Regions from separate parts of the Pelosinus sp. IPA-1 genome, predicted to be linked through region 2. Evidence: a T-box and tRNA genes for the amino acid it is inferred to sense, from the RefSeq annotation. Region 2 holds a T-box; the other holds one or more tRNA genes.
The links. The T-box of region 2 lies ahead of ileS (isoleucine--tRNA ligase). A T-box ahead of a tRNA ligase gene usually reads a tRNA of that ligase, here a tRNA-Ile.
Positions count from the first base shown of each region.

Region 1: it has a tRNA-Ile gene. The T-box ahead of ileS (isoleucine--tRNA ligase) is inferred to sense a tRNA for this amino acid. The anticodon was not compared.

Region 1 covers NZ_BSVC01000007.1:247,073-253,599, forward strand. Annotated here, with positions in the region: gene dnaG (DNA primase) at 1-489, shown strand, start outside; gene rpoD (RNA polymerase sigma factor RpoD) at 525-1,658, shown strand; tRNA gene QSJ81_RS18215 (tRNA-Asn) at 1,751-1,826, shown strand; tRNA gene QSJ81_RS18220 (tRNA-Ile) at 1,881-1,955, shown strand; tRNA gene QSJ81_RS18225 (tRNA-Glu) at 1,975-2,049, shown strand; tRNA gene QSJ81_RS18230 (tRNA-Val) at 2,054-2,129, shown strand; gene QSJ81_RS18235 (tRNA (adenine(22)-N(1))-methyltransferase) at 2,451-3,140, shown strand; gene QSJ81_RS18240 (Nif3-like dinuclear metal center hexameric protein) at 3,131-4,249, shown strand; RNA gene rnpB (RNase P RNA component class A) at 4,333-4,686, shown strand; gene trxA (thioredoxin) at 4,933-5,256, shown strand; gene QSJ81_RS18255 (twin-arginine translocase TatA/TatE family subunit) at 5,379-5,537, shown strand; gene nirJ2 (putative heme d1 biosynthesis radical SAM protein NirJ2) at 5,628-6,527, shown strand, end outside.
Region 2 covers NZ_BSVC01000004.1:409,932-416,458, forward strand. Annotated here, with positions in the region: gene QSJ81_RS11795 (peptidoglycan recognition protein family protein) at 1-1,081, opposite strand, end outside; gene ileS (isoleucine--tRNA ligase) at 1,324-4,425, opposite strand; T-box leader at 4,497-4,713, opposite strand; gene QSJ81_RS11805 (efflux RND transporter periplasmic adaptor subunit) at 4,867-5,985, opposite strand; partial or broken gene QSJ81_RS11810 (M23 family metallopeptidase) at 6,427-6,527, shown strand, end outside.

The DNA of each region.
Region 1 (6,527 bases), on a different contig from region 2:
GTAAATGTAGGAAAGAATATATCTAATATATTGGTTACGAGAAAACCATCGATTGCGATAGAGCAGGCCGAAAAACATCTTATTCGCTTGATGTGTGGAGATAGCTCCCTTATACCATATATTGAAAAAGAACTTTCTGTTACAGAAATACAGGGAGAGCACAGGCGTGAAATAATCGAATTAATATTTAAAGAGTATAATATGGGAAAAGATATTACGGATACTGCTTGGACGATGATGCTAAGTGAGACAGCAAATGCGGAATTATCCCATATTATGTTAATCGATATACAATACAATGATAGTGATAGTATAAAAATGGTTGATGATTGTATAAAAAATATGCGCCTAACAAACTTAAAGTTATTGTATGAACAGTCCCGATTAAGGGCTGATGAATTAGAACGTCTGGGGGATAGTGGTTTTCTGCAGGCATTAGCAGAAAGTCAACGAATAAAAGATGAAATTAATAAATTACATTGTGTTTAATCAAAAAAAAAACTACGCCTTGATTGGAGTGGCCAATGGAGGAGGGGAGTAAAATGACAGAAAAAAAGACAATTTCGAGTGAATATGTAACTAAATTAGTGAACAAAGGGAAAAAACAGGGTGGCGTGCTAACTTATAGTGAAATCATGGATACTCTCCAAAGTGAAGATTTATCTCCTGATGAAATTGAAGAGATATATGAGGTCTTTTCTAGTAAGGGAATTGAAATAGTTGATGAACTTCCGGATGATACTGAAAGAGCAGATGAGCCTGATGTTGTAGAGGTAGAAGAAGTAACTCCTGAAGAAGTTGATATTGATTTAACTATTCCAGAGGGGATTAGTATTGACGACCCCGTTCGCATGTATCTTAAGGAAATTGGAAGAGTACCTTTACTGACGGCTGACGAAGAAATTAAACTGGCACAGCGCATGGAGCAAGGTGATGAAGAAGCCAAAAGACGTTTGGCAGAAGCCAATTTGCGGCTTGTAGTTAGTATTGCTAAACGTTATGTTGGGCGTGGTATGTTATTTTTAGATTTAATTCAAGAAGGTAACCTTGGACTAATCAAAGCTGTTGAAAAATTTGATTATAATAAAGGTTACAAATTTAGTACGTATGCTACCTGGTGGATTCGTCAAGCAATTACTCGTGCAATAGCCGATCAGGCGCGGACGATTCGTATTCCTGTGCATATGGTAGAGACTATTAATAAATTGATTCGTGTATCTAGACAATTACTACAGGAATTAGGGCGTGAGCCTCAACCTGAAGAGATTGCAAAAGAGATGGATATTAGTGTTGAGCGTGTAAGAGAGATTATGAAAATTGCTCAAGAACCAGTATCTTTAGAAACGCCAATTGGTGAAGAAGAAGACTCTCATTTAGGAGATTTTATTGAGGATCAGGATGCACCAGCACCAGCTGAGGCAGCTTCTTTCATGCTTTTAAAGGAGCAGTTAGAAGAGGTATTAGAAACTCTTACTCCACGAGAAGAAAAGGTTCTTAGACTGCGATTTGGTTTAGATGATGGACGGGCTCGCACATTAGAAGAAGTAGGACAACACTTTGGTGTTACCCGTGAACGTATTCGACAAATTGAGGCGAAAGCCCTCAGAAAACTACGTCATCCTAGCCGTAGCAAAAAATTAAAAGACTTTTTAGAGTAAAAAACTAAAAAAAATATAAAAATCTTATAATATGAAAAAAAGTTGTTGACGTAATGTTGAAATTGTATTATAATTGTCAATGTTGACGACATTCCTTGATAGCTCAGTTGGTAGAGCAATCGGCTGTTAACCGATCGGTCGTAGGTTCGAGTCCTACTCAAGGAGCCATCTTATATGGATTACAAACAGGCTTTCCTTGGAAAACCTGTTTTAATATCTCTAGGGCCTATAGCTCAGCGGTAGAGCAGCCGGCTCATAACCGGCTGGTCCCTGGTTCGATCCCAGGTGGGCCCACCATTTTATATTACGCAATAAAGGCCCGTTGGTCAAGCGGTTAAGACACCGCCCTTTCACGGCGATAACGGGGGTTCGATTCCCCCACGGGTCACCATAATGGGCGATTAGCTCAGCTGGGAGAGCGCCTGCCTTACAAGCAGGATGTCGGCAGTTCGATCCTGTCATCGCCCACCATTTAAAAATGAAATGCAAAGCAGCATATGCTTTGCATTTTTTTACGGATTAGAGAACTTATTACAATTTTTTCGATTCTAAGTAAAGTAACTAAGGCTTTTGCCTGCAGCTTTATGACTTGGTACAAGCCAAGTCTTTTTTTATAAGTATGTGCTCCAACTACTAAGGAAGAATATTGTATTGCTGCACAAAGGGATTGACTGTCGTTTATGATCCTTTGTGTGCTTTTTTATTTTAGTCGTTGAAATGTTTGTTTATTGATTAGTTGTAAGTTATTTTTGTATAATAACAGAAAGAAAATAAAGGATGAGGTGTAATGCATTGAAGCTTGTTGGAAGATTAGCTGCGTTGGCGGAATTGGTGCCGGAGGGATCGCGTGTGGCAGATATTGGTACTGATCATGCTTATTTACCTATTGAATTAGTGCAAGGGCATATTGTTACTTCAGCAATAGCTGGTGACGTTCATCTGGGGCCTTGGAAGGCAGCAAAAGAACATGTAGATGCCCTCGGGCTTACGCACCGAATTTCTGTCCGTTTAGGTGATGGAATAACAGTGCTTTCTCCAGAAGAAGTGGATGTTGTTATTATTGCTGGTATGGGTGGTCAGACAATTATTGAGATACTAACAGGAAAGCCTGAAGTTACTAAGTCGCTTAAACGTTTAATTTTGCAGCCTATGGTGGCTGCGAATACTGTGAGACGTTGGTTAAATGAAAACCAATGGGATGTTGTTGACGAAAGATTGGTCCAAGAGGAAGGGCGATTGTACGAAATAGTTGTGGCCGAACCAGGGAGGGCAACTAGTTGTGAACCTATTATGTACGACATTGGGGAAAAACTGTGGAGAGATAAACCGGAACTTCTATCTGTACACATTGATCAACTCATTGCTCAGACTAAACGCGTCTTACAGGAGATGTCACTCAGTGATAATGCAAAAAAGAGCCAAAAGTATCATGAATATACCGAAAGATTACAACAATTGGAGGCTAAACGGCGATGTCTGTAAAATGTCAAGTAATTATGGATGCAATGGATAAGTTAGCGCCAAGGCATTTAGCTGAAAGTTGGGATAATGTAGGTTTATTAGTTGGGAGCCCATCCCAAACAATCCATAAGATACTAATTACCTTAGATGTTACGAAGGAGGTTGTAGAGCAAGCGATACTCGATAATGTAGATCTCATCATTGCTCATCACCCTCTTATATTCAAAAGCATTACATCAATACGAACAGATTTGCCGCAAGGGCAAGTTTTATCTAGTCTGATTAAGGCAAATATAGGGGTCTACGCAGCTCATACTAATCTTGATTCAGCGGAGGGGGGCGTTAATGATGCTTTAGCTGCCTGTTTAGGTTTGCAGGATATTGAACCCTTAGCAGTAAACTCCACTGAAAAGTTATGCAAATTAGTAGTGTTTGTGCCGCAAACTCATGTAGAAGTGGTGCGAGAAGCGTTAGCAGCGGCTGGGGCTGGGCATATTGGAAAATATAGTAACTGCACATTTTCGGCAAATGGTATAGGTACTTTTTTACCTTTAGAAGATGCAAAACCATTCATTGGTAATAATGGCAAGTTAGAATCTGTTGAAGAAAGCCGCATTGAAACAGTTATGCCCGAAAAAATTAGTCGTAGGGTAATTAAAGCGATGATTAAAGCCCATCCCTATGAGGAAGTTGCGTATGATTTATATCAACTAATGAATTCAGGTAAAGAATTTGGATTAGGTCGTATAGGTAAGCTCGAAATACCTATGTTGTTTTCAGATTTTGCGGATCGGGTGAAAAAATCATTAGGAGTAGATTCTGTAAATATAGCAGGAGCATGTGATAAGTTGATAAAGAAGGTAGCCGTATGTGGGGGTGCTGGTGCTGGGCTATTGCATAAAGCGGTATTTGCTGGAGCCGATGTATTAGTAACCGGAGATGTAAAATACCATGAAGCCCAGAATGCTATAGTAAGTGGTATTGGTATTGTTGATGCGGGCCATTTTGCCACGGAGCAACCTATATTGTCTCATGTAAAGGAATTTCTCACTTCCTGTGCCGATCAAGGTAAATGGTCGGTTATTGTCGAGGTTGATAAAATCAACAAAAATATTCTACAACGATATTAAAAAATAATTAACCGCAAAAATTCATTGACTTAACAAATAATTTATGATATGATATTATCTCAGTCGATATTGAAATGTTGTTGTGAGTAGGAAAGATGATCGCGGATGCCCATAAAGCATACGAGGAAAGTCCGAGCTCCATAGGGCAGGGTGCTGGATAACGTCCAGCGAGGGCGACCTTAGGGAAAGTGCCATAGAAATGTAAACCGCCAGCTTATGCTGGTAAGGATGGAACGGTGCGGTAAGAGCGCACCAGCAGTCAGGTGACTGGCTGGCTAGGTAAACCCCACCTGGAGCAAGACCGAATAGGGAAGGGATGAAGCTGCCCGCTGAACCTTCCGGGTTGCGTCGCTAGAGCTGTCAGGTAACTGCCAGACTAGATAGATGATCATCACCGCGTGAGCGGAACAGAACTCGGCTTATTGATCACTCACAGCCTTATGTAAATAAACCCTCTATATTCTTAGAATGTAGAGGGTTTTTGTCTTATGTCAGGAAAGCCTTATTGATTGAATTGATAATTGTTATTACATACTATAAATAGTAAAATGAGTTTAAATATCTACTAACTATTGACTTTTAATTAAATGTTTTCTAAAATGTAAATAAGCTAGCAAATAAGCATGATTTAAAATCTAAACAATAGTTAATAATAAGAATCATAAAAAGTAGGAGGTTTTATAATGAGCGTATTGAATATTGCCGATGAAAATGAATTTAAAGAAAAAATATCGCAGAAGGATAAACCTGTACTAGTGGATTTTTGGGCTTCCTGGTGTGGGCCATGTAAAATGGTTGCCCCTGAATTAGAAGCTGTAGGGCAAGAATATGAAGGAAAAGCAGTAGTTATGAAAGTAAATGTTGATGAGCAGCAACAACTTGCTAGTAACTATAATGTGATGGGAATCCCAACCTTATTATTATTTAAAGATGGTGTAGAGGTCGAGCGCATTGTAGGATATCGTCCACGTAAAGATTTAATGGATGCTATCGATAAGGTTATATAAAATTAATAAGGAAAGGCTTAGCCGTGGCTAAGCCTTTCCTTTAATGTTATTCTATATTTTAGAAATTTATATTGTCTAACGGCTATTAATTTGCGATAATATGAGTATAAAGGGGGTTGGTCATGTTTAATTTTAGTATGTCTGAATTAGTGGTTATTTTGGCAATTGCCTTAGTTGTATTTGGACCAGCTAAACTACCGGAGATTGGTAAGGCAATAGGTAAGGGAATTAGTAATTTCAAAACGGCTGTTACCAATGAGGACGATAATCGCAAATCCTAGGATAGGTCATTATTAACTAGAGAATGGAAGTCTGTTTTTTATAGCAAGTAATGTAGTAACTTAGATTAGCAAACCCGGAAGGAGTTCTATATGATCATTTCATGGAATACTACTCAGGCCTGTAATATTAGCTGTGTTCATTGTTATCGTGATGCAGGAACGAAAAGAACAGATGAATTAAGTACGGAAGAAGGTAAGAAATTATTAGACGAAATGGCTCGCGCTGGTTTTAAAATTATTATTTTAAGTGGCGGCGAACCATTAATGCGATCTGATATTTACGAATTAATTCGCTACGCTAAAAGTATTGGCCTAAGGCCTGTACTTGGTACGAATGGAATTCTAATTACTGAAGAAGTAGCTATTAAACTAAAAGAGGCTGGACTTGGAGCAGCGGGGATTAGTCTAGATAGCACTGATAAAAACATTCATGACAAGTTTCGGCAGTCGGAAGGTGCTTGGGATAAAACAATTGCTGCAATGATGGCTTGTAAGAAGGTGGGGCTTCCCTTTCAAATTCACACAACAATAACTACGTGGAATGAAAAGGAAGTTACTGATATTACTGATTTAGCGGTCAAAATAGGAGCTATGGCTCATCATATCTTTTTCTTAGTGCCCACAGGCAGGGGAAAAGATATTGAAGATACTACACTAAAAACAGAGCAATATGAAGCAGTGCTAACACGCATATTAGAGAAACAAAAAGAGGTACCAATTGAACTTAAACCTACCTGTGCGCCTCAATTTATGCGTATAGCTAAGGAACGTAATATACCAATGCGATTTACGCGTGGCTGTTTAGCGGGTACTGGTTATTGTGTAATTCTGCCAAACGGTGACGTACAAGCTTGTCCTTATTTGCCGATTAAGATCGGAAATGTTCGTGAAACTGATTTTGATATCCTTTGGCGAGATAGTGAAATGTTTAATAAATTACGGCACGAAACATTAAAAGGCGGCTGTGGAACTTGTGGCTATGATGGTATT
Region 2 (6,527 bases):
ACTCTTGCCATGGGAAAAATACTCCTGGGCATGTCGTTCCCTGGGTCACTTCTCTATGGGGCATGATATTTTCTAATGGGATATGGTATTTTCGCATTAGTTCGAGAGTCAATTTCACTAGCGCATCCATCTGTACAACAGTAGGGGACTTACTTTCAAAATTACCGACTAATACGATACCGATGCTATGTGGATTAGCTCCCAGAGCATGAGCTCCTATTAAATTTTCCGGACGGCCATTCTCGACAGTACCATCAGGCAGAATCACTTTATGATAGGCAATACCTGCCCAACCTTTTTTTAGATGTAACTCGTGGATATCAGATACTGACATATCTTCTATAGCAGTATGGTGAATTACTATCATATCTGTTTTCTTCCGCGGCAACAAATTTTCAGAAAAGAAAAGCTCCGGTTGAAAATAATTATCCGTTTTTAGCCAATTATCATCTCGGCTTGATTGTTGTTCGTTAAGATTTGATGTTATTCGATTGAACCGACTCTTCTTAAGATAATTTTTGGCATCACCAGGAGCAATCTCTGTAATTTCAAAACCGTGGATTTTTGAATGCATATTTATTTTGGTATTGTCTTTTGAGTTGTCTATGAAAAAACGAATTAAGTTATATTTGCTATCCGATTTTCGAACAATCATCCTTACTTCTGGAAAGGTACTATTCACGAATGCAGTGCTATCCGCTGCAATCATGTTGGTGTACAGTTCGCCAAAATAGTTTTGAAAGTCCCTAACCTTAATGTTACCATCCATTATTTGAGTTTCTTTTACAACTCGATTTTGTGCATTATATTCAAACCAAACCGTTGCATTCATCTCTCCCACTGTGGTCATGTAACCATAAGCCTTAGCACTACTATTTAACGTTGATTTCCATTCACTTTGTGTCCAGATCCGATTAACCCCATCTTGGACTAAAGAATAATCACCGTACCTTTGCTCGATTTGGCTTTTGCTACTTCCAATTTCAGCAGAAACACTGGATGCTAGAGTAAGGGTCAATACACAAGCTAGAAAAAATATCAAGCAGGACTGCTTGAATAATCGTATTTGTTTAATTATCACAATGTCATCTCCTTAAAAAATTTACATACTGCAATTTGATTTTTAACAGATGTCATATTGCTATGATTAAGCTACTTCTTTTTCTTATTAGTCTTAAATACTCTCTTTCCCTGCAATTATACAAGCAAAATACATTTTTTATCTGACTACTAACAACTTATAAATTCAGATATACAAAAGCAACCAATACGACTCACATTTTCTCCATGAGTGGTATTGGTTGCTTTTTAAAACTGTCAATCCTATTGACTGGCAACAGCTAATTTCAATGGTTCACCATTAATTAATACATCTGTATACTCTCTTACTTCATTAAACACAATTTCTACCGCTAGGGTTTCACTCATAATGTAGTCCTTGTATTGAGTCGCAACATCTTGAAGAAGAACATTTCCTGTCATATAGATTTTAATCTTATCCATTACTTCAAAAGAACTATCTTTTCTCATATTTTGGATTTTGCTAATGATTTCTCTAGCATATCCTTCAACTTTTAGACTTTCAGAGATATGGGTATCAAGAACAACACCAACATCACCTTCTCCAGCAAAGGCGAAACCTTCGAGTCCATTCATTGTTACCAACAAATTGGTAGAGTTAAATTCTATGAGAGTACCATCCATTTCTACTGTAATGGCCTCGTTATTTGAAATTTTCAATGCTAACGCCATTTGATCCATCTCCGAAATAGCTTTTCTGATGGCTGGTATAAACTTACCATGAGTTTTCCCTAATACTGGGGAATTTGGTTTTACGATATAACTTACATAATCAGACATATTAGCGTTCACTTCTACGGATTTTATATTTAGTTCTTCTTTAATAATATCAATATAATAATCAGGTAGTGTCTTAGTACTTAGCAACATTTTGGAAAGAGGCTGCCTATTTTTAATATTGGCCACATTTCTCGCACTTCTTCCTAGACCACAAATCTTGTAAGTTAGCTCCATTTCTTTTTCCAGTTGCCTATCGACAAGCTTTTCATCATATTCAGGCCACCTGCACAGATGCACACTCTCCGGTGCTTTTACATCAAGACCTACTACAAGGTTTTGATAAATCTCTTCTGTTATAAAAGGAACGAAAGGAGCAGCCACGATTACTAGATTTTTCAGCACATTGTGTAAGGTAAGATACGCATCGATCTTATCATCTGTCATCTCCATAACCCAATATCTGGTTCTATTTCTCCTCACATACCAGTTTGACAACTCATCAGTAAATTCTCCGATAAGCTCTGCTGCTCCAGTTATATCATAAGCATCCAGATCTTCCCCAACCTTATGAATCATGGTATTAAGCTTAGAGATAATCCACTTATCCATGACATGGCTGCTTTGTCTCCCATGATACGTAGTCGGATCAAACTGATCGATCTGTGCATACAACACGTAGAAAGAATATACATTCCATAAAGTATTTAAAAATTTACGTTGGGCTTCAATCACCGCATCTTCATAAAACCTGGATGGCAGCCAAGGAGCACTAGCAGTATAAAAATACCATCTTAAGGCATCAGCTCCTTGATTCTCCAGAACCGTAAATGGATTTAAGACATTCCCTTTATGCTTTGACATTTTAATACCGTTTTTATCGAGCACATGCCCAAGAACGATACAATTTTCAAAAGGACTCTTATCAAATATGGCAGTAGATATAGCGAGAAGAGTGTAAAACCATCCTCTTGTCTGATCAACCGCTTCCGATATAAACTGGGCAGGAAAGTTCTTCTCAAACAACTCCTTATTCTCAAAAGGATAATGATATTGAGCAAAGGGCATGGAGCCGGAATCATACCAGCAATCAATTACCTCGCTAACTCTTTGCATTTTTTTTACACACTTAGGACATTGTAGTGATACCTTATCAATGTAGGGCTTATGAAGTTCAATATCTCCCGGCATTTGGATTGCCTTTTCCTTTAATTCGGCAAGGCTTCCGATACATTCCCTATGCCCGCATTCGCATTCCCAGATTGGTAAAGGGGTGCCCCAATAACGTTCCCGACTTAGTCCCCAATCAATCACATTATCCAGAAAATTACCAAATCGACCTTTCTTAATATTATCAGGATACCAATTGATTTTATCATTATTTTCTAAGAGATTTTCTCGTAGGGAGGACATTTTTACGAACCAAGAATCCCTCGGATAATATAAAAGAGGTGTGTCACAGCGCCAGCAGAATGGGTACGAATGAAGATATTTCTCTGTTTTATAAAGGATATTTTTTCCCTTCATAACTTCAATAATTTTTTCATCTGCTTTTTTAACAAACATCCCCTGCCAGGGGGTGACCTCTTTCACAAAATTCCCCTGCACATCAACCAAATTTATCAACGGCAGATCATATTTCTGCCCTACACGATTATCATCTTCTCCATAAGCAGGTGCTATGTGAACTACACCTGAACCATCACTGAGAGTTACAAAATCACCATGAACAATATAATAGGCTTTTTTCTCAGGAGTGACAAAAGAGAACATTGGTTCGTACTCCTGTTCAAGAAGCTCTTCTCCCTTAAATACTCTTACTACCTCATACTCACCATCAATCCTGCTAAGCAGATCTTGGGCAATGATCAAATGCTCTTCCTGATTGATGATTTCCACATAATCATATTTTCGATTTACTGCAAGAGCTACATTACTTGGCAAGGTCCATGGTGTTGTCGTCCATACCAGAATGTAGGTATCTTTACCCTTTAGTTTAAATTTAACATAAGCAGAGCTATCCTTCACATCTTTATAACCTTGGGCAACCTCATGAGATGATAGAGCGGTCCCGCAACGCGGACAGTAAGGAACAATTTTATGACCTTTATATAACAAGTCCTTATCCCAGAGCTGTTTCAACGACCACCATACCGATTCAATATATTCATTTTGATAGGTAACATAAGGATTATCCATATCAATCCAGTAAGCTACCCGTTCGGACATATCCTTCCACTGGGTTGCATAGGTAAACACGCTATCTTTGCACTTTTTTATAAAGTTTTCAACACCATATTTTTCAATTTGCGGTTTTCCAGATATACCAAGAGCTTTCTCTACCTCAAGTTCAACAGGCAGACCGTGCGTATCCCAACCCGCTTTGCGTAAAACATGATATCCTTTCATAACTTTATAACGAGGGATAAGATCTTTAATCACTCGAGTAACGACATGACCAATATGAGGTGCACCATTGGCTGTAGGAGGGCCGTCGTAAAAGGTAAAATATTCACTACCTTCATTCATTTGAAAATTTCTTTTTATAATATCTTTCTCTTTCCATTTTTCAAGAATGGATTTTTCCATTACTACGAAATTATTTTTGGAATCAACTTTTTTATACATGTTAAAAACTCCTTTTTCTCGATAGCCTTCACCATTCTATCCCTTCACTAAAAACAAAAAAACTTCATCCTGTCCAGGACGAAGTTTTACATTCGTTATACCACCTTTAACACATCATTCAGGTACTAACATACCTTATCCTTTAACGCAGAAATACGAATTGACCTACTCTAATTTCAGCCATCAGCTCTCAGGTGATTTTCTTCAGATTATCATCATAGGTTCTCAGCAATCCCTACTCTCTGTGTATGTAAAATCATGAATACTCTTCCCGATCATCGCTTTTTAAATACTTCTATTAATTTACCAACAGTATACGCCCTGCTTTTTATATTGTCAATGGATGAACAAAAGATATTGCTTCATATCCTTCTTCTCTTGCTCTGAATATAACTCAAAAGTCCTGCACTTATCCTAAGTAGTGCAGGACTTTATGCTATTTTATTCTAGAACAGTAATAGTATCCCCATTTTTAAGCTGATCGATAAGAGTTGTTATTACCAGGCTATCTTGTGGTATAGCTGATGTAACTTCCAACAAATCTCCAATTACTTCACCGACTGTAACCTGTTGACGAATTGCCTTTCCTTCAATGTCGAAGAAAATAAAATATTGTCCTTCTGCGTCACGTAGCACGGCTTGGGCCGGAATCGCTATCGTACCGACCTCTTGTCCGGTAGCAATGCGCACGGTAATAGACATTCCCAGTGGTAACATATCCCCTGGCGGCTGGCTTAGTTTTATATGCGCCATAAAAGACGCAATTTGTTTATCTTTAACTTCGGGATAAATGCCGGAAACCTGCCCCGCCAGTTGCTGTCCCGCTACCTCGATAACTGCTTTTGAGCCGAGCTGGATAAAATATAACTCACTTTGTTCCAGCGGCACGACAATCTCTACATCTTGCCCACTGCCAAGCGACATAAGTTCTTGCCCTTCCGTAACCGTACTGCCGGCAGCTACCACGCTTCCAGTAATCGTTCCATCAATTGGTGACTGAATCGTAACCGGGCCGTTCACGACAGTAGTAACCGGTCTTTCAGGTATTGTCATACCTTCTTGCGAACCCTGCATGCCTGCCTGAGCCGCCTGTAGACGCCCTTCCGCAGTTTCCAACTGTTTACGGGCAATAGCACCTTGTTCATAGAGTTTTTTATACCGATTGTATTCATTTAATGCCTTTTCATATATATCCTTCGAAGCCGAAGAGACTTCTACTGGCGTAGAGTTAGACGCGACCATAACCTTACTATCCCCGCCAGTGATGTCTAGTTTAATTAGCGGCTGACCAGCCTTCACTACCTGACCTGCTGTAACGTAGACATCATTAACACGGCCTGCCCCTTCAGTGTAAACAGGAACCATCGTCGCATGCACTACCAATCCGGCACGCTCAATGTTTAGTGGTTTACTAACAGTCCTGACTTGAGTAACTGTGACACTCATTGGCGTCCGCTGACTCGTACGTTGTAAAAAAAAAGTCGTTGCGATGGCTAAAAAAACAGTCACTACTATGATTGCCTTCATCGACTTACGAAATTGTTGTAAAGATATCTGCATATTTGTCATCTCCATTATGAAAACTTAGCCGTTACTATGTTCTCATGTTTCGTAAGTCGCGTCAAGTTGTTATTTTCAGCAGAATTTTTAATTTTAGGCAGGCAAAATATCTCGATTTCCGCTATAATGTAAAATGGTAGACAAATTTCCTATACGCTACCTTTTATCTTATAATTCTATGTTTAAGGAGGAACCCCAGTAATGACAGATCCTATAGAAACTCAGACTGCAAAAAAGACAAATGTTATCAAAAAAATGCTAACACTCTCAGCACCATGGCGCATCTTCTTGCTATGTATGCTACTTATATCGATACTCTTCTACCAATTACACTTGCCGCTTACCTCACAGGTGGCAACAGCAAATGAAGTTACTGCGTACACAGCTCCCAGCTTGCCAGCTCCACCCTCGATTACCCCTAAACCAGCTGCTAACTTAGTTGCAACACCTTCTATTTGGCCTGTTCGAGGAACCATTACTTCAGGGTTTGGTTGGCGAATCTCGCCATTCGGCGACGGTAATGAGTTACATCCTGGTGTCGA